Regions from separate parts of the Planococcus lenghuensis genome, predicted to be linked through region 2. Evidence: riboswitches for the same ligand, from Rfam matches in the RefSeq annotation. Region 2 holds a riboswitch; each other region holds the start of a gene.
The links. Region 2 has a riboswitch for S-adenosylmethionine ahead of B0X71_RS15615 (O-acetylhomoserine aminocarboxypropyltransferase/cysteine synthase family protein). Riboswitches for the same ligand answer to the same signal wherever they lie in the genome.
Positions count from the first base shown of each region.

Region 1: it holds a riboswitch for S-adenosylmethionine, as region 2 does, so the genes downstream of both, B0X71_RS05590 (sulfite oxidase-like oxidoreductase) here and B0X71_RS15615 (O-acetylhomoserine aminocarboxypropyltransferase/cysteine synthase family protein) in region 2, are expected to answer to the same signal.
Region 3: it holds a riboswitch for S-adenosylmethionine, as region 2 does, so the genes downstream of both, ssuE (NADPH-dependent FMN reductase) here and B0X71_RS15615 (O-acetylhomoserine aminocarboxypropyltransferase/cysteine synthase family protein) in region 2, are expected to answer to the same signal.
Region 4: it holds a riboswitch for S-adenosylmethionine, as region 2 does, so the genes downstream of both, B0X71_RS05935 (methionine ABC transporter ATP-binding protein) here and B0X71_RS15615 (O-acetylhomoserine aminocarboxypropyltransferase/cysteine synthase family protein) in region 2, are expected to answer to the same signal.

Region 1 is NZ_CP019640.1:1,088,863-1,093,157, forward strand. Features, by position in the region: gene B0X71_RS05565 (quinone oxidoreductase family protein) at 1-432, shown strand, start outside; gene B0X71_RS05570 (TIGR04104 family putative zinc finger protein) at 618-920, shown strand; gene B0X71_RS05575 (hypothetical protein) at 981-1,226, opposite strand; gene B0X71_RS05580 (hypothetical protein) at 1,251-1,511, opposite strand; gene B0X71_RS05585 (ArsR/SmtB family transcription factor) at 1,580-1,888, opposite strand; SAM riboswitch class I at 2,036-2,145, shown strand; gene B0X71_RS05590 (sulfite oxidase-like oxidoreductase) at 2,227-2,889, shown strand; gene B0X71_RS05595 (M6 family metalloprotease domain-containing protein) at 3,324-4,295, shown strand, end outside.
Region 2 is NZ_CP019640.1:3,083,219-3,087,513, reverse strand. Features, by position in the region: gene B0X71_RS15625 (methionine ABC transporter ATP-binding protein) at 1-934, opposite strand, end outside; SAM riboswitch class I at 1,041-1,157, opposite strand; gene B0X71_RS15620 (glycerol-3-phosphate acyltransferase) at 1,239-1,880, opposite strand; SAM riboswitch class I at 2,025-2,136, shown strand; gene B0X71_RS15615 (O-acetylhomoserine aminocarboxypropyltransferase/cysteine synthase family protein) at 2,239-3,528, shown strand; gene metX (homoserine O-acetyltransferase MetX) at 3,542-4,295, shown strand, end outside.
Region 3 is NZ_CP019640.1:1,723,637-1,727,931, reverse strand. Features, by position in the region: gene B0X71_RS08825 (LLM class flavin-dependent oxidoreductase) at 1-926, opposite strand, end outside; gene ssuE (NADPH-dependent FMN reductase) at 945-1,499, opposite strand; SAM riboswitch class I at 1,628-1,735, opposite strand; gene B0X71_RS08815 (homoserine dehydrogenase) at 1,884-3,122, opposite strand; gene acsA (acetate--CoA ligase) at 3,165-4,295, opposite strand, start outside.
Region 4 is NZ_CP019640.1:1,153,936-1,158,230, forward strand. Features, by position in the region: gene B0X71_RS05910 (acyl-CoA dehydrogenase FadE) at 1-935, shown strand, start outside; gene B0X71_RS05915 (arsenate reductase family protein) at 1,011-1,364, shown strand; gene gcvH (glycine cleavage system protein GcvH) at 1,431-1,811, shown strand; gene B0X71_RS05925 (ribonuclease M5) at 1,964-2,290, shown strand; gene B0X71_RS05930 (thioredoxin family protein) at 2,307-2,618, shown strand; SAM riboswitch class I at 2,674-2,778, shown strand; gene B0X71_RS05935 (methionine ABC transporter ATP-binding protein) at 2,869-3,894, shown strand; gene B0X71_RS05940 (methionine ABC transporter permease) at 3,887-4,295, shown strand, end outside.

The DNA.
Region 1 (4,295 bases), 1.7 Mb from region 2:
GATCACATCATTAATTACCGTAAGGAGGATTTTGCGGCAGCAGTAAATGAACTTACGAATGGACAAGGCGTCGATGTTATTCTCGATTCAGTTGCCGGTGAAATCACAGAAACTAGCTTGGAATGCTTGGCTCCATATGGCCGGCTCGTGCAGTTTGGCAACTCAGGGGGTAGAGCAGGGACGATTAAAACTAATGATCTGCATGCAAGCTGTCGATCAGTGCTCGGGTTCAGCCTTGGAACAACAAGAAAAAAGCGGCCGTATTTATTGAAGGAGACAGCAACGCAGATATTCCCATTACTGGCGGATGGCCGGCTGAAGATGAACATCGGTCATGAATTCACCCTTCGCGAGGCGGCTGATGCACACCGGCTGATGGAAAACAGATTGAGCACAGGGAAGATCCTGCTGAATGTCCGAAATGGGGAATGAAAAGAAGGGAAGCGCCTGTCTCTGGTGAGTTTTTGAAAGGAAACAAATCAATTCCTCCGCATATCGGGTGATACGGACTCTTTCTTTGTTCCATGATATAGTAGAGATAAAGATAAACAGTTCAGGCTGACTGAGCTGATTGCCGGAAAGCGGGCGGGACAGCAAAATCAGAGGGGTTGAAAATCATGCCGAGGTGTGAGAACTGCGGCAGGAAATGGCCGTGGCGCGATGCTTTTATAAAATCCTGGTTTCTGATCAGTGGAAAGGCATGCCGGTATTGCGGCGTGAAGCAGTATGTTACACCATCCTCAAGACGCCGGATGGGATTTTTATCGATTATTCCGGTGGCTGTGCTGCTGCTGACAGAGTCGGTAATAGAAGTTAACCTATTAGACCATTTCTATATTGCAGCAGCAGTTGTCGTATTGATTGTTGCATTTCTGCCTTTTTCGATGGAATTGACAAGTGAAGAGCAGCCGTTATGGTGAGAAGTTATAACACACAAAAACGAGGAACAGGAGTCCTCGTTTTTGTGTGTTATTATTCAGTTATTCCACTTCCCGCAGAACTTTTTCAATCCCTGTTAAGCGCTCATTCAATTCACTGATCATTTGAGTCTGCTGCAGCTGAATGTCAGCATTCTCTTTATCAAGCTGGAGCCGTTCTTCGGCCCGCCGTTCTGTCCGGCGCACGAGCCGGACGACGTATACAATGACCGCCACCAGCAAAGCGAGCGGCAGAAGCGTGAACAGGAACATCGTGATGAGCGGGACTAACGGAACTAAACCTTCCATCGAAACACCCTTTCCGGATACTGTTTACTGGACATCTTTCAAAAACTTTTCAATCGTTGTCAATCGTCTGTTCAGACTCTGGAGCATCTCCAATTGTTGCGTCTGAGTTGCACTTTTTTCCTTATCGAGCTGAAGCCGTTCCTCTGATCTGCGTTCTGTCCGCTTTACCAGCCGGATAATATAAACAGCCGCCGCCACCGCGAGAATCAGCGGAATCAGCATAAAACCAATTGTCAGTAATGTGAAAATGAGATCTCCGGTGTTCATAACATTACTTTCCGTCATCCATTCAACTCCTTTGATCCGCAACTTTGGGCATGACGTCTTAATGATTTGCTATTCCCTTATGCAATTTACTCCTTTCGCTTAGCAGGGAGGCTGTCCCTGTGTTTTTCAATCACTTCTCCAGTCAACTGGAGATCGAACGGTTCAAGTTCATAGTACTTCATCGATTTCCCTGTATCGGAGACTTCATGGTACCCATTGATCAGTCCAGCTTCCTCCAATTTCTGCAGATGCAAGTAAAGGAGTGGACGGCTGATGCCAAGCTCACGGGAAAGCTGGCTGACATACTGCCGTTCGGCGTGAAGAATGGCGATGATCTTCAGCCGGTACGGATTTGATAAAGCCTCCAGCGTCTGCAGTAACTGACTTCCATTCATTATTTCTTTCATATGTAAGTATTTTATTACTGGTTAGAAGGAAATGCAAATGAATTTAGAAAATTATGTTATGTATCTGAAAAAGTTGCTTCTTAAGCTGTTTCCGGATAAAATAAAACGAATCATGAAACTACATACTGTATCACATCCTTATTAAGAGAGGCAGAGGGACTGGCCCAATGACGCCCGGCAACCGCTATTTTTTAAATAGCATGGTGCCAAATCCTGCGGAACATGAAAGTTCTGAGTGATAAGGAAGAGCTGACATCAGATGAAACTCTTCCTTTTTGACAGGGAAGAGTTTTCATTTTGTTGAAAAAGGGGGAGAAAAAATGAAATTGAATAAAGCTGAACGCATTAAACGCACCCGGGTTCCGGTGACCGATCCGGCACTCGGCGATCGGTTGCCGCCGGGCCAGGTATTAACAGAGCGGTTCCCGGTCCTCCATGAAGGTGACGTTCCGGAATATGATTTGAACACGTGGACGCTGAAAGTATGGGGACATGGCGGTGAGGAAATCATATTGTCGTATGAAGATATTCTCGGAATGCCACAGACGACAGTGACTCGGGATATTCACTGTGTAACGCGCTGGTCCCGTTTTGATAATACGTTTACGGGCGTGAAGTTTCAGGATTTGCTGAAGGAAATCGGCGTCACGCCGACCAGTGAATACCTCATGCTTCATGGCGATTACGATTATACAGCAAATGTGGCGCTGAGTGATTTGGACTGTGAGGATGTGCTGCTGGCACATTCACTCGACGGAGAACCATTGACGGCAAAGCATGGCTTCCCACTGCGGTTCGTCGTACCTCACCTCTATTTCTGGAAAAGTGTAAAGTGGATTCGCGGAATCGAATTTATTGGAGAAAATCAGCCTGGCTTTTGGGAACAGAACGGATTCCATATTAATGGAGATCCATTTAAAGAAGAACGGTTTTCAGGGGAAGATTTGGATATCCCGGAAGATGAATGGGAAAAGAAAGAATTTGACTGAATGAATAAGCCCAGCAGGTGACGATTTCTTGTTACCTGCCGGGCTTTTTTGCATTTTGCGGGAGCAACTTTTGCTGACAAAGAAGAATAGCGACGTGGAAAAGATTTATTAAGATAGGAAAAACGATTTTTTTAAACAAATCGTAAAAAGAAAGTTATTGTGTTCTTGCTTGGATTTTCCAATTTATCAATGAAAATAAGAAAGATTTCACATAGCAAACCTGCATAACAGCTTGGTTTCTTAATATAATGTAATATTATTCCATGTAAATTTTTCTCCTCTTTTATTTTCTATATTCTGAAAAATAATACAATAGACTAATTTAATTTGTCAGAAATAAGTGCTTTTAACCTATTTAAAAAACTCAGAATCTTTATATACTTGAAAACAGACAGTAAAAAACAACAGCAGCAACTCAGAGAGGAATGGACAATTTGATCAAAGTTTTATCGACAACAGCGTTAGTAACAGCATTAGCCGGAACTGCCGTATTCGCAGGAACAGCTGGGACAACTGATTCCGCAGCGGGGCAGCAGGAAGCAAAACCCAATTTAGAACTCGCTCATTATGTAGGAGCTTCTCCGGAACTTGCACAAAAAGCGAAAGAATTTGGTGTGGATGTATCCAAAGCAGATCCGGCTGAAAAAATCGCTAATCATGGTGCGAAGTTTGAACAGGCTGGCGATAACCACGTAGCTTATAAAGAAGCAACAGGCGATGTGCCGGTTCTTGTAATCTTGGCAAAATATAAAGATGGCGATGAACCAATAGGCGATCTGGAAGGACAAGTTCCAGCTCACTACTATGAGGATTTGATTTTTGGTACTGAATATAATCCGTATGAATATGGGCCATTCCAGAAATATGCAGAGCTAAATGGACAAGAAGCACCGACAGACAGCACGATGCAGAATATTTATAAAGAATCGAGTAATGATAGAATAAATCTTGTCCGCAAAGAAAATACGGAATTTGTGTGGGTAGAGCTTCCGCATGGTGCTTCTTACTATCTCGACCAGACAGGCGAGCATGCTGAAAACGGGACATACGTTAACGGCAACGCTAACGGAGATGCCCATACGGGTGAATTCATTCGTGATTTGCTTAAAGCGGCGGATGAGCAGATTGATTTTTCTAACTATGCAGTAGAAGGTGAAGTTCCATCCGTGTTTGTTGTACATGAAGGAACAGGGGCGGAATTCAGCCGCGATCCGGCGCAGTTCTGGTCGCATAAATGGGGACTTTTAAGTGCTCTGTACTATGGAAAGTACTATGAAACTGGATTCGTCGCTGCAGATAAAGACAGAGATGGAAAAGTTTCAGATGAAGAATGGGTAGCATGGCGAACTGCTGTTGATTCTGATCTAAAATATGATGGCGTCACAGTTAACACATATAACATCCAG
Region 2 (4,295 bases):
CAATCAGATTGCCGTACGGAATGCCCTGCAGCTCGGTGATATTGCCGAACAGAACGTTCAGTTCAAGATCATAGCGCCGGGAAATCCGTGAGATGAGCGGATGGGCTACGGAATCGCCTGTGAACTGAATGCGGTAAATCGGCTGGCTCCTGTTCGTGTTCCGGATCTGTTTAAGCAGCGCCTCCGGCAGTTCATCATTCATAACCGAGCGGACAAACCGCCGCGTCGTCGCATGCTGCGGATTCGAGAATACATCGAATACCGTTCCTTGTTCGATGATCCGGCCGGCTTCAAGCACAGCCACTTTATCGCACACCTCCCGGATGACCGCCATTTCATGCGTGATCAGGAGAATAGTGATCTTATACTTGCGGTTCACTTTCCGCAGCAGGTCCAGGATTGACTGGGTCGTTTGCGGATCCAGAGCAGACGTTGCTTCATCGCACAGCAGGATGGACGGATTCGTGGCGAGCGCCCGGGCGATGCCGATGCGCTGTTTCTGACCGCCGGACAGCTGTTCCGGATACTTATCCGCCTGATCACCGAGCCCGACAAAGTCCAGCAATTCCGTAACCCGCTGCTGAATTTCATTTTTTGGCGTTTTGGTTAAGATCAGCGGCATGGCGATGTTGGTATATACGGTCTTTGAAGTCAAAAGATTAAAATGCTGAAAGATCATGCCGATATCTTTTCGCGTTGTCCGGATTTCTTTCGCGGACAATGCGGAGATGTCTTTGCCGTGAATCTTGACTGTTCCTTTCGTCGGCCGTTCGAGAAGATTGACGGTCCGGATCAGAGAACTTTTGCCGGCGCCGCTGAAACCGATCACACCATAGATTTCGCCGGTTTCGACTGTCAGATCGATGCCGTTCAGTGCGGGTACTTCCCGCTTTCCTGAACGATACGTTTTTGCGACCCCTTCAAATTGGATCATATCCATGCCTCCTCAATAGTGGTTTTGCTGAATAAAACAAAAAGAAGCCCTCTTTTTTCTTTACCAGCAAGAAAAAAGAGAGCTTCATAATAAATGAAATCACTCCTTCTCATCTTCCAAATACGCCGATGCGCATTTGCAGGAATTAGCACAGTGTCCGCATAAATGCGAACCCGCTGCCGAAACGTCATAGGGCCTGTCCCTCAGTTTCTCTGGATAAGAAAGTAATGTGTGCTATTCAATTCGTGATTCCTACTTTATGGCTTGGGTATAAAAAAGTCAACCATTTTATCGAAAAAAATTTTCAAGCTGCTTTTGCCGGCTTCTTCCGGAAGACGGCCGACACTTTGTTTTCGGTTCCTTCTTTTATCCGTTTAATGTTCTCCAGGTGCTTCCACAGCGCCATCCCGAACAGCGCTGCGGCTGTAATGACAGGCCATTCTCCCTGAGCCGGCAGGAACGCAGCCAGCAGCAGAACCGCATACAGGCAAAGCACTCCAATGACGAGGTAATCTGTGATCAATGAAACGATGATAAGCAGCAGCAGACCGGTGAGCCCGAGCCGCCAGTCAAGTGCCAGCAAGACACCGATGAGGGCGGCAGTTCCTTTCCCGCCGCTGAATCCCATATAGAATGGGAAATTATGGCCAATGACGACAGCACTACCTGTAAAGAACAGGAATATCCAGAGCATTTCAGGGGATAATCCCGAACCTGAAAAGAGCCCGCGCATGAGCAGCACAGCAGCAGCCCCTTTTCCGATGTCAATGGCCGCCACCAGTGCGCCATACTTCCAGCCGAGCACAATAGCCGCATTGGAAGCGCCGGAATTTTTTACGCCTTCCGTTTTGATATTCACCCCAGAAATAAATCGCGCCGCAACAGAACCATGCAGGCAACCGATCAAATAACCGATAATAAGTGCTGCTGCTAGCCAGCCTGTCATGCAAACCCCTCCGATTTCCGCATCTTTCTTTACATGTAACGCTCCTGATAATAAAAAGGTTTCAAAAAGATGCTGAAAATTCTTGACAATGGCGGCCGTGGTTCTCTATACTTGGTCACTAAGATGGAAAACTGAATCTGAATACTCTTATCGAGAGAGGCGGAGGGAATAGGCCCGATGATGCCCGGCAACCACCAAGCTGCTGCTTGGAATGGTGCTACGTCCTACAGATTGCAACTGATCTGACAGATGAGAGGAGGTTTGTCTGAGAATGGCGGCCCTCTTCTTAACCGAAGAGGGCCGTTTTTAATTCCTCCTCATCTGCTTTCCATCGGACAAAAACTAAGGAGGAAGACGAATGACGAACTTCAAACCAGAAACTCAATTGCTTCACGGAGGACAGGAACCGGATCCGGTAACAGGCGCACGGGGGGTTCCGATTCATAAAACGACTTCTTACGTATTCAAAAGTGCCGAACATGCGGAGAACTTATTCGGCCTGAAGGAAACCGGCAATATCTATACACGAATCATGAATCCGACAGTCGATGTATTTGAACAGCGGGTGGCTCTCCTCGAAGGCGGGACAGCTGCAGTGGCCCTTTCTTCCGGTATGGCGGCGATTGCATTCTCGGTTCTGAACGTGGCTGAAGCCGGGGAAGAAATTATTGCGGATGAAAATTTATATGGCGGCACATTCAGCTTGTTCGCCAATACACTGCCGCGCTATGGCATTACGGTCCGCTTTGTCGACGGGAAAAATCCCGAGAATTTTGCGGATGCCATTACGGATAAAACAAAAGCGATTTTCGGTGAAATTATCGGCAATCCAAGCCTGAATGTATTTGATGTTGAACGGGTGGCGGAAATCGCCCATGCAAATGATATTCCGCTCCTGATCGATAACACATTCGCTTCTCCATACGGCAGCAACCCGATTGAATTCGGAGCGGACGTTGTCATTCATTCGGCGACAAAATGGATCGGCGGACACGGGACAACAATCGGCGGCATCGTAGTGGATGGCGGCAAGTTCAATTGGAATAACCCGAAATTCCCGTCCTATACGGAACCGGATCAAAGCTATCACGGCATCCGTTATGCGATTGACGCTGAAGGTGCGTCATTCGCCACGAAGCTGCGCGTTCAGCTGCTGCGCGATTTCGGCCCGTCACTCAGCCCGGAAAGCGCCCATGCCTTCCTGCAGGGACTGGAAACCCTTCACCTGCGAATTCCGAAACACAATGAAAACGCGCAGCGGGTAGCGGAATACCTGAAAGGGCATCCGGAGGTTGAGTGGGTGAATTATATCGGATTTGAAGATCATCCTTCACACGAGGATGGGAAGAAGTACTTGAAACAGGGGTTCGGCTCCATTGTGAACTTCGGTGTGAAAGGCGGATTGGAGGCCGGCCGGAAAGTGATCAATAATGTATCGCTATGGTCGCATGTCGCGAACGTCGGCGATGCGAAGTCACTGATCATCCATCCGGCATCGACGACTCATCAGCAGTTATCCCAGGAAGAACGGACAGCTTCCGGCGTGACAGATGAACTGATCCGGCTGTCGGTGGGACTGGAAAATGCGGATGACCTGATCGGTGATCTGGAACAAGCAATCGAAGCTGCTGTGCCAGCAAATGTATAGGAGGACGTAGACAATGAAAACGGTCGAGATCGGTTCATTACACCTTGAATCCGGAGCTGTATTGCCGGAAGTCACACTTGCTTACGAAGAGACGGGAAACCTGCAGGGGCCGGTCATTCTGGCCTGTCATGCGCTGACCGGCGATCAGTATGCAGCCGGTGACTGGTGGGAAGGCCTGATCGGTTCGGGAAAAGCAGTGGATACCGCCCGTTTTCATGTCATCGCATTTAATGCGCTCGGCGGCTGCCATGGCTCGACCGGCCCGCTTTCAGTGAATCCGGCGACCGGGGAACCATACCGGGCTGCGTTTCCGGCGATCACCATTCGTGATATGGTACGGGCGGAACAACAGGCACTGCAAGTGATGGGGATTCATCACGTAGCGGCTGTCCTCGGCGGTTCACTCGGTGGAATGCGAGCGCTGGAATGGGGGCATTTATTTCCGGAAACGGTGGAATTGATCGTTCCGATGGCTGTTACGCCGGCACTCAGTGCATATGGCATTGCGTTCAATCAAATCGGTATTTCTGCCATCGAAACTGATCCGCTGTATGCCGGCGGTAATTATGCGTCTTCTGCAAGTTTAAAAGGGCTGGGAGTTGCGCGAATGGCGGGCATGGTAACGTACCGGAGTGAAAAGCTGTTCACAGAGCGCTTTGGCCGCGGCCATAACGGAGACAGCTTCGATGTGGAATCGTACTTGGATTACCAAGGACAGAAGCTGGCTGCCCGGTTCGATGCCAATAGCTATATCGTACTGCTGAAGG
Region 3 (4,295 bases), 1.4 Mb from region 2:
GCGCCTTCGTGACTGATGTGCTTTTTGTAGTCATTGAATTTTTCCTGCGCTTCTTCTTCTGTTCTCCCGACAATCGGCGTAAGCAGCGTAAGGACTTTCACATCATCCCGGTTGCGGCCTGCCCGTTCCGCTTCAGCCCGAATTTTCTCGACAGATTGCTTGGCGGCCTCGATATTCGGAGGGCCGATAAAGACGCATTCGGCATGCTTCCCGGCGAATGCCACGCCTTTTTTGGAAGCCCCCGCCTGATAGAGGACAGGTGTGCGCTGCGGCGATGGTTCCGTCAAGTGAGCGCCCGGTACTTTGTAATATTTCCCTTCGTGCTGAATATCGTGGACCTTGTCGGGATCCGTATAGATGCCATTTGCTTTATCAAGGACAACCGCGTCATCTTCCCAACTGCCTTCCCACAATTTATAGGCAACTTCCAAATACTCTTCTGCGATATCATAGCGCTCATCATGCTTGATTTGATCTTCTCTGCCGATATTGACGGCGGCACTTTTCAGATAGGAAGTGACGATATTCCATCCGACGCGACCTTTTGTCAGATGATCGAGTGTCGACATCCGGCGCGCGAATGTATACGGGTGTTCATGTGTAACGGAAGCCGTCACCCCGAAACCGAGGTGCTTTGTCACAGCCGACATCAGTGGCACGACCAGCAGCGGATCATTGACCGGCGACTGTGCCCCCTGCCGGACAGCGGCATCCCGCGAACCATTGTAAACATCATAGGTGCCGAGGACGTCTGCAATAAAAACGGCATCGAAATTGCCTTTCTCCAGAAGCTTCGCCAATTCAATCCAGTATTCGCTGTCTTTATACTTATGGGATTCATCGTCTGGATGCGTCCATAGCCCTGGCGATTGATGCCCTGCACAATTCATATCAAAAGCGTTTAAATAAATCCGTTTATTCGTCATGGTTTCTTCCTCCCTTGATCACCTTTTAAAACTCGCGGTTTCTTTCTGTTTTCCGATGATGTTCATAAAATAGGCCAACTGCTTTGTAAGCCGGTCCTGCACATCGCTATCCAAAATCGGCTGTACAGGATTTGATTTATCGATCTGGCTATCCACCAAATAAACGCCCTTCAAGTTTTGGCCTTTTAATGTAGCCAGCAACGGCTTCAGTGAATATTCCAAGGCCAGCAGGTGGTTCGGACTGCCGCCTGTCATCAGGGGAAGAACGGGTGTGTCCTGCAGCACATCCTGAGGGAGCAAATCCAGCAGAGCTTTCAGAACCCCTGAGTAAGCAGCCTTATAAACAGGAGATCCAATAACTACGCCATCGGCTTTATGAATGAGCGTACTGATTTCCTGAATAGCAGGACTATCATATTTAGCTGTGAACAAATCCGTTTGGGGAACATCGCGAACGGATAGATGTTTAACGGACAACCCTTGCTTCTGTAACAAGTTTCCTAAGTAGGTTAAGACTGTTTCAGAACGGGATGATTCAGATGGACTTCCCGATACAATAACGATATTTGCCATGGTGATCTCTTCCTCTCTATTTCTCGAATAAGCTTATCGCTTTGGCTTTCACGAATATCACTTAAAAAAATAAAAGACCTTCTTTTCTCAACTTGTGAGAAAAGAAGGTCGTTAGAGTACGAATCCCGCTCTTATCTCTCAAGAATAACATTCTTGCTGGAAGTAGCACCTTTCTGACAATGTCAGAGGTTGCTGAAGCGTCAACGGGCCAGTCCCTCGGCTTCTCTCGATAAGATTATTAAATTTGAACTAATCATAATATTGCTGAATCATTCTGTCAATGGGTTTGATCCGATAAGTTTATTTAGCTTATAGGTTTACTAAGTTTTCGGCTCATCCAAATTCAGACTGGCTTTCAGACAATGCCCGTGATTCATTCTATCACTAATAAACATGCACCTCTGTTTGCTCAAGTTTTGATTCGAATAGTTGGTCTGCCACAATCGGATAGGCCAACACTTCTCTATCCGAAGCTTTCAGTTTCTCCAACTCCACTTCCTTTGCTTTGACCACATGGATATTTCCAGTATACTCGCTATAATAGTCCAGCTCTTTTAGGAATGATTTCTCCCGGAGATTGCTCACTAACCAGTAGGAAGCATTCCCGTCTTGCTGACGTGTCTCAAGGTGCTCCTTTTCTTGCTGTTTACCGAATTTCAACAGAGGCCGGTGCCATACGTGAACCAAATCCTCGACCATGGCACTTGCTGTAGGAAGCATACCTGCACCCGGCCCCTGCAAAGTAAGACTTCCTACAAGATCCGTTGTTACATTGACTGCATTGTCGACGCCCTCCACATGGTAAAAAGGATGGGAGGGGGAAACAAGGACCGGCTGAACTGAAGCTTGCACTTGTCCTTTTTCTCGTTTCAGTTCTGTAACATGCTTAAACCGGAGACCAAGGCGTTCAGCGACTTCGATCTGTTCTATCGTCACGCCTGATATCCCAGCGACTTGGAAAGAGGAGGTTTCAGGCTGTTCCCCAAAAGCTACCTGGCTTAGAATCTTGGTTTTATAATAAGCATCAAACCCATGAATATCATTTCCGGAATCCGCTTCTGCAAACCCCTTTTCTTGCGCGAGAGCTAAAGCATCTTCGAATGACAGTTGCTTATCACGCATTTCTGTCAAAATGAAGTTTGAAGTTCCATTCAATATTCCTTGAATTGTCTCGAGGTTATTCACCCGCAGTAATTGCTGCAGGATCTGGATAATCGGCACACCCCCAGCGACCGTCGCCTCAAACCCCACACGCGCTCCTTGCCTGTCGGCACTATCAAGCAACTCCTGACCGTGCTCGGCAAACATTTCTTTATTCGCTGTGATAATGTGACAACCCGCTACTAATGCTTCCTTCAAATAACTGAAGCTGGGTTCTTTACCGACAATTGCTTCAAATACAATATCCAGCTGTGGGAGCTTTAGAATTTCTTCAAAGTTGGTTGTAACCAGAATTCCTTTATCGACCTTCCGCTCTTTCTGCTCGTTTTGGACTAGAACAGCTGAAACTTCAACTTCGGCACCCAGCACTTCTTTCAATTCTTGCTGATGGGTTTTGATGGTTCGATAAACGCCTTCTCCCACCGTACCAAAACCTAAAATAGCCGTTCTTATAACCGACATTTCTACACGTCCTTCATTTCTCAGAGTCGCTTTTTCTGCTGTTTACTTCCCTTGTTCCCGTACTTTCAATTCTCTTCTCAATATCTTCCCGCTGATTTTTGTTTTTGGCAGCTCTTCCAGGACTTCAATTTCCCGGGGGGCGGCATGGGCTGATAATTTATAGCGGACAAATTTCCTGATCTCTTCTATCAATGCCGGTTCATCGGTATAGCCCTTGTTTAAAACAATGAACGCTTTGACAATTTCTCCTCTTATCGGATCCGGTTTCCCGATGACGCCAGCTTCCGCAACCGCTTCATGTTCAATCAGTTTACTCTCCACTTCGAATGGGCCGATTCGTTCTCCTGATGAGTTGATCATATCGTCGCTGCGTCCTTGGAAGAACACATAGCCCTCTTCATCCTGATACGCCAAATCACCCGAAAGATACCAGTCTCCAAACTGAAAATAAGAGTGGTACTTTTCTTTATTTTTCCAGACCTCTTTCATGATTGCCGGCCAAGGCGCTTTAATAGCCAAATGACCAATATTGCCAGCTTGTTGCTGCACCCCATCCTCGCTTAGAATGCCGACTTCTATCCCAGGAAAAGGTCGCCCCATGGAACCGGGCTTAATGACTTCTGAAGGGAAATTGACGATCAATTGGGCTCCAGTTTCAGTCATCCACCACGTATCGTGAATGCGCACGCCTAATGTATTGATACCCCAATGAATGACTTCGGGGTTTAATGGTTCCCCGACACTCAGAATATGGCGCAATGAAGTGAGGTCGTACTTCTTTCGCGTGTCATCGCCTTCTGCTTTAAGCATACGAAAAGCAGTTGGTGCACTATACCAAACAGTGACGCCTGCTTTTTCGATAACTGAGTACCAGGAGTCAGCATCGAATCTTCCGCCATTTACTACAATTGTCGAGCGGTTTAGCCAGGGGGCAAAAATCGCGTAAACGGTGCCGGTGACCCACCCGGGATGCGCGGTGCACCAGTAAATATCGTTTTCCTGAAGATCGAGCACCCACTTGCCGGTTTGGTATTGCTGAATCATTGCCCGGTGCGCATGGACAATCCCTTTCGGTTTACCGGTTGATCCACTTGTGTAGTGGATGTTGAGGCCATCCTCCAAGTCCACCCATTCTGTCGGCTGATCTTCAAGTCGCGTATTTCGCAATAGCTC
Region 4 (4,295 bases), 1.8 Mb from region 2:
CGATTCCGTATACGAACCAGCGTCAGCAGTTCAAGACACCGATCTCGTCATTCAACCTGACACGTGAAAAGCTGGCGACGATGGCAGCCCGTCTGTACGCCGTTGAAAGCTCCGTCTATCGGACGGTCGGCTTATTTGAAGACCGGATGAGCCAGTTCAGTGATGAAGAGCAAGGAAACGGCAGTCTTGTCGCTGAATCGATTGCCGAATACGCAATCGAATGCTCCCTGAATAAGTTCTTCGGCACAGAAGTGCTGGATTATATCGTCGATGAAGGAGTCCAGCTTCATGGCGGTTACGGATTCATGCAGGAGTACGAAATTGAACGCGCCTACCGGGATTCCCGCATCAACCGGATTTTTGAAGGGACGAACGAAATCAACCGTCTGCTGGTGCCGGGCACATTGCTCCGCAAAGCCATGAAAGGCGAATTGCCGCTTCTGCAGGAAGCTGAAAAACTGCAGGGTGAACTGCTGACGATGATGCCGGAAGAAATCGGCGTTGAGGCGCTTGAACAGGAAAAGTACCTATTGAAAAATGCGAAGAAAATCGCCTTGCTGGCTGCCGGACTGGCTGCACAGCGCTACGGTACGAAACTGGAAAGCGAACAGGAAGTACTTGTGAACATTGCTGACATCGTCTCGAATGTCTATGCAATCGAATCGGTTGTGAAACGGACTGAAAAAGCGATTCAGAATACCGGCATTGAAAAAGCTCAGCAGAAATTGCTGTACACGCAAATTTTCACACAGGAAGCATTCGATGCCATTGAAAAAGATGCGAAAGAAACATTGATTGCAGCTGCTGATGGTGACAACCTGCGCATGATGCTGTCGGCTCTCCGCAAGCTGACACGCTCTACCCCGTATAATGTCATTGCAAAAAAGCGGGAAGCGGCTGTTAAATTGATCGAGGCAGAAAAATATATCGTTTAAGTTTCAAAGAAAACGCAGCCAGTGTGCTGCGTTTTTCTCCTTTCTGCTACACTATTAAAGAAAGGAGTGAGCAAGATGGTGACATTTTATTCGTATCCGAAATGCAGCACATGCCGCAAAGCAAAAAAATGGCTGGACAATCATGAAGTGGCCTATGAAGAGATACATATTGTGGATTCGCCGCCTTCTAAAGAAGAGATCCGGGCCTTCTATCAAAAGAGCGGTCTGGATTTGAAGAAGTTTTTTAACACCAGCGGCATGAAGTACCGGGAGCTTGGTCTGAAAGATCGGTTGAAAGACATGGGTGAGGAAGAGCAGCTGGAGTTGCTGGCATCGGACGGCAAGCTGATAAAACGGCCGTTAGTCGTTAGCGGAGATCAGGTGACTGCAGGATTTAAGGAAGAGACATTCAGCCAGGCTTGGAAATGAAAGTTGTATTTCCAGTAGGGATATGGCAAACTGAAGCTGTAAGAGTACATAGCTGGAGGTGTTTGGATGAGCGTACCAACAGAACTTCGTTATTCAAAAGAACATGAATGGGTGAAAGCTGAAAACGGGACTGCCCGGATTGGCATCACACAGTTTGCACAGGAAGAATTGGGAGATATCGTATTTGTTGAGCTTCCTCAAGTGGGCGATGAATTGACTAAAAACGAACCATTCGGCAGCGTCGAATCGGTAAAAACAGTTTCTGAGCTGTATGCACCTGTAAGCGGCAAAGTCGTTGAAGTGAACAGCGGGCTGGAAGACAGTCCTGAACAGGTCAACGAATCGCCATATGAGCAGGCGTGGATGGTTGTGGTGGAACTTTCAGATGAAACGGAACTGGAAGAGCTGATGGATTCAGATGCTTACAATGAAATGATTGCAGGATAATAAAAAAGCGCTGATTTCAGCGCTTTTTTCCGTTCCCAGAAAGAACTGGAGGCAAACAAGTTTCTTTACTTCGATATCAAGGTATTGTATAACATAAGATGCTGCCTGAGTAATGAGCCATTTGAATGTCGTTCATGTAGGAAGTGGAGAAAATGGATAAAGTGATCATTGTCGAAGGACGCTCGGACAAGACGAGAATCGAGCCGCTCATCGCTGAACCGGTGACGATTCTCTGCACGAACGGCACTGTAAGCGCAGTCCGGCTTGAGGAATTACTTGCTCCTTATGAGGGATTGGATCTGATTGTGCTCGTGGATGCGGACAAGTCTGGGGAATCACTTAGAAAACTGTTCAAAAAGGTGTTCCCGGAAGCGCGTCATGCCTATATCGACCGGTCTTACAAAGAAGTGGCGGCAACACCGGTCCGGATTCTTCTGGACGTGCTGATTGGTGCTAATGTCCGAGTGAATACGCTTTAAACTGAAGGTGAAGCAGATGGAAGAATGGACCCACCAGGAGTGGATGAAAACAAAAAATAAAAGCAGATATACTGCGTTTTATTTATATACACCAATGTGCGGAACTTGTCAGGTGGCTTCCCGGATGCTGCATATAGTCAAGGAAATGCTGCCGTCTCTGACACTCGGTAAAGCAAACCTGAACTACGTCCAGGAAGTAGCGGAGTTGTATCAAGTGGAAAGTGTTCCTTGTCTGCTGCTGACTAAAGACGGCAAATTGCAGGAAAAGGTCTATGCGTTTCAATCCGTACCTTTTCTTTATGAAAAACTAAAAACGTTTGACAGATAGTTCCCTGCCTGATATATTGGTGTTCTGACTGAGACAATTTACAATTTCATATCGTTTCTTATCAAGAGAGGTGGAGGGATGTGCCCGATGAAGCCCGGCAACCGTCATGCAAATGAAATGGTGCCAATTCACACAAAACGAAAGTTTTGGGAGATGAGAGAACGGGTACTTATATTAAATTAAAGTTGCCCTTCTGCTCATAACAACGAGCAGGAGGGCTTTTATTATGGTAAACAGGAGTGTCTTGCAAATGATTGAGTTGAAGAACCTGACGAAGCGGTTTCAGACGGATAAAGGCGTTCTCACCGCTGTGGATGATGTCAGTCTGTCCATTTCAAAAGGAGAGATATTCGGCATCATCGGATATAGCGGCGCCGGAAAAAGCACGTTGATCCGGCTGCTCAATGGGCTTGAAAAACCCACTGCCGGTTCGGTGGATATCCAGAATAGAAAGATTTCAGCAATCCGGGGAGTTGAATTGCGGAAAGCGCGCCAGAAAGTCAGCATGATTTTTCAGCACTTTAACTTGCTGTGGTCACGCACTGTTAAAGAGAATATTGAGTTCCCCCTTGAAATCGCAGGTGTATCCAAGACTGAGCGCAATGCCCGGGCATTGGAATTGATAGAACTGGTGGGCCTGACCGGCCGGGAGAATGCCTATCCGTCCCAGCTTTCTGGCGGTCAGAAGCAGCGTGTGGGCATTGCCCGCGCGCTCGCAAATGATCCGGAGGTATTGCTGTGTGATGAAGCGACTTCTGCCCTGGATCCACAGACAACCGACTCCATCCTCGATCTGCTTGTAAGCATTAATGAACGGTTGGGCCTGACCATTGTGCTGATCACCCATGAAATGCACGTAATCCGGAAGATCTGTCACCGGGTGGCGGTCATGGAAGCCGGTAAAGTGGTTGAACTTGGAGATGTGCTGAGTATTTTTCAAATGCCGCGTGAACAGATCACCAAGCGATTTGTCGCGCAAGTGACGGAAGCGGAAGATGCAAGTGAAACCATCCGCCATCTTCGGGAAATTTATCCGGCCGGCGAACTGGTCAAGCTCGGATTCATCGGCGATCAGACAGAACAGCCGGTTCTGACAGAACTGATCCGGAAGTTTCCTATTGAAGTCAACATCGTGCAGGGGAATATTTCCCGTACGCAACGCGGAGCTTACGGAACGCTTATGTTGCAGCTGAAGGGTTCTGAAGAGGAGATCCGGGCAGCGATTGCGTTTCTGGAAGACCGGAACGTCCGGACGGAGGTGATGACGGGTGTTTGAAACATTTTTACCAAACGTGGATTGGGCAGATATGTGGGAAGCAACGGTTGAAACACTCTACATGACGGCCATGGCCACATTTTTCACATTTGTGTTCGGTTTACTGCTGGGTATTCTGCTGTTCCTGACAAGCCCACACCAAGTATGGGCTAATAATATTGTGAACTGGTTGACAGGCGCGTTCGTCAATATCTTCCGGTCGATTCCATTCATTATCCTGATTATTCTGCTGATTCCGTTTACGCAGATTCTTATTGGAACGATTCGCGGACCTAATGCAGCTTTGCCTGCATTAATCATTGGTGCTGCGCCATTCTATGCCCGAATGGTACTGATTGCTCTCCGGGAAATCGACAGAGGAGTGATCGAGGCCTCCCGGTCGATGGGTGCGACAACGGGGA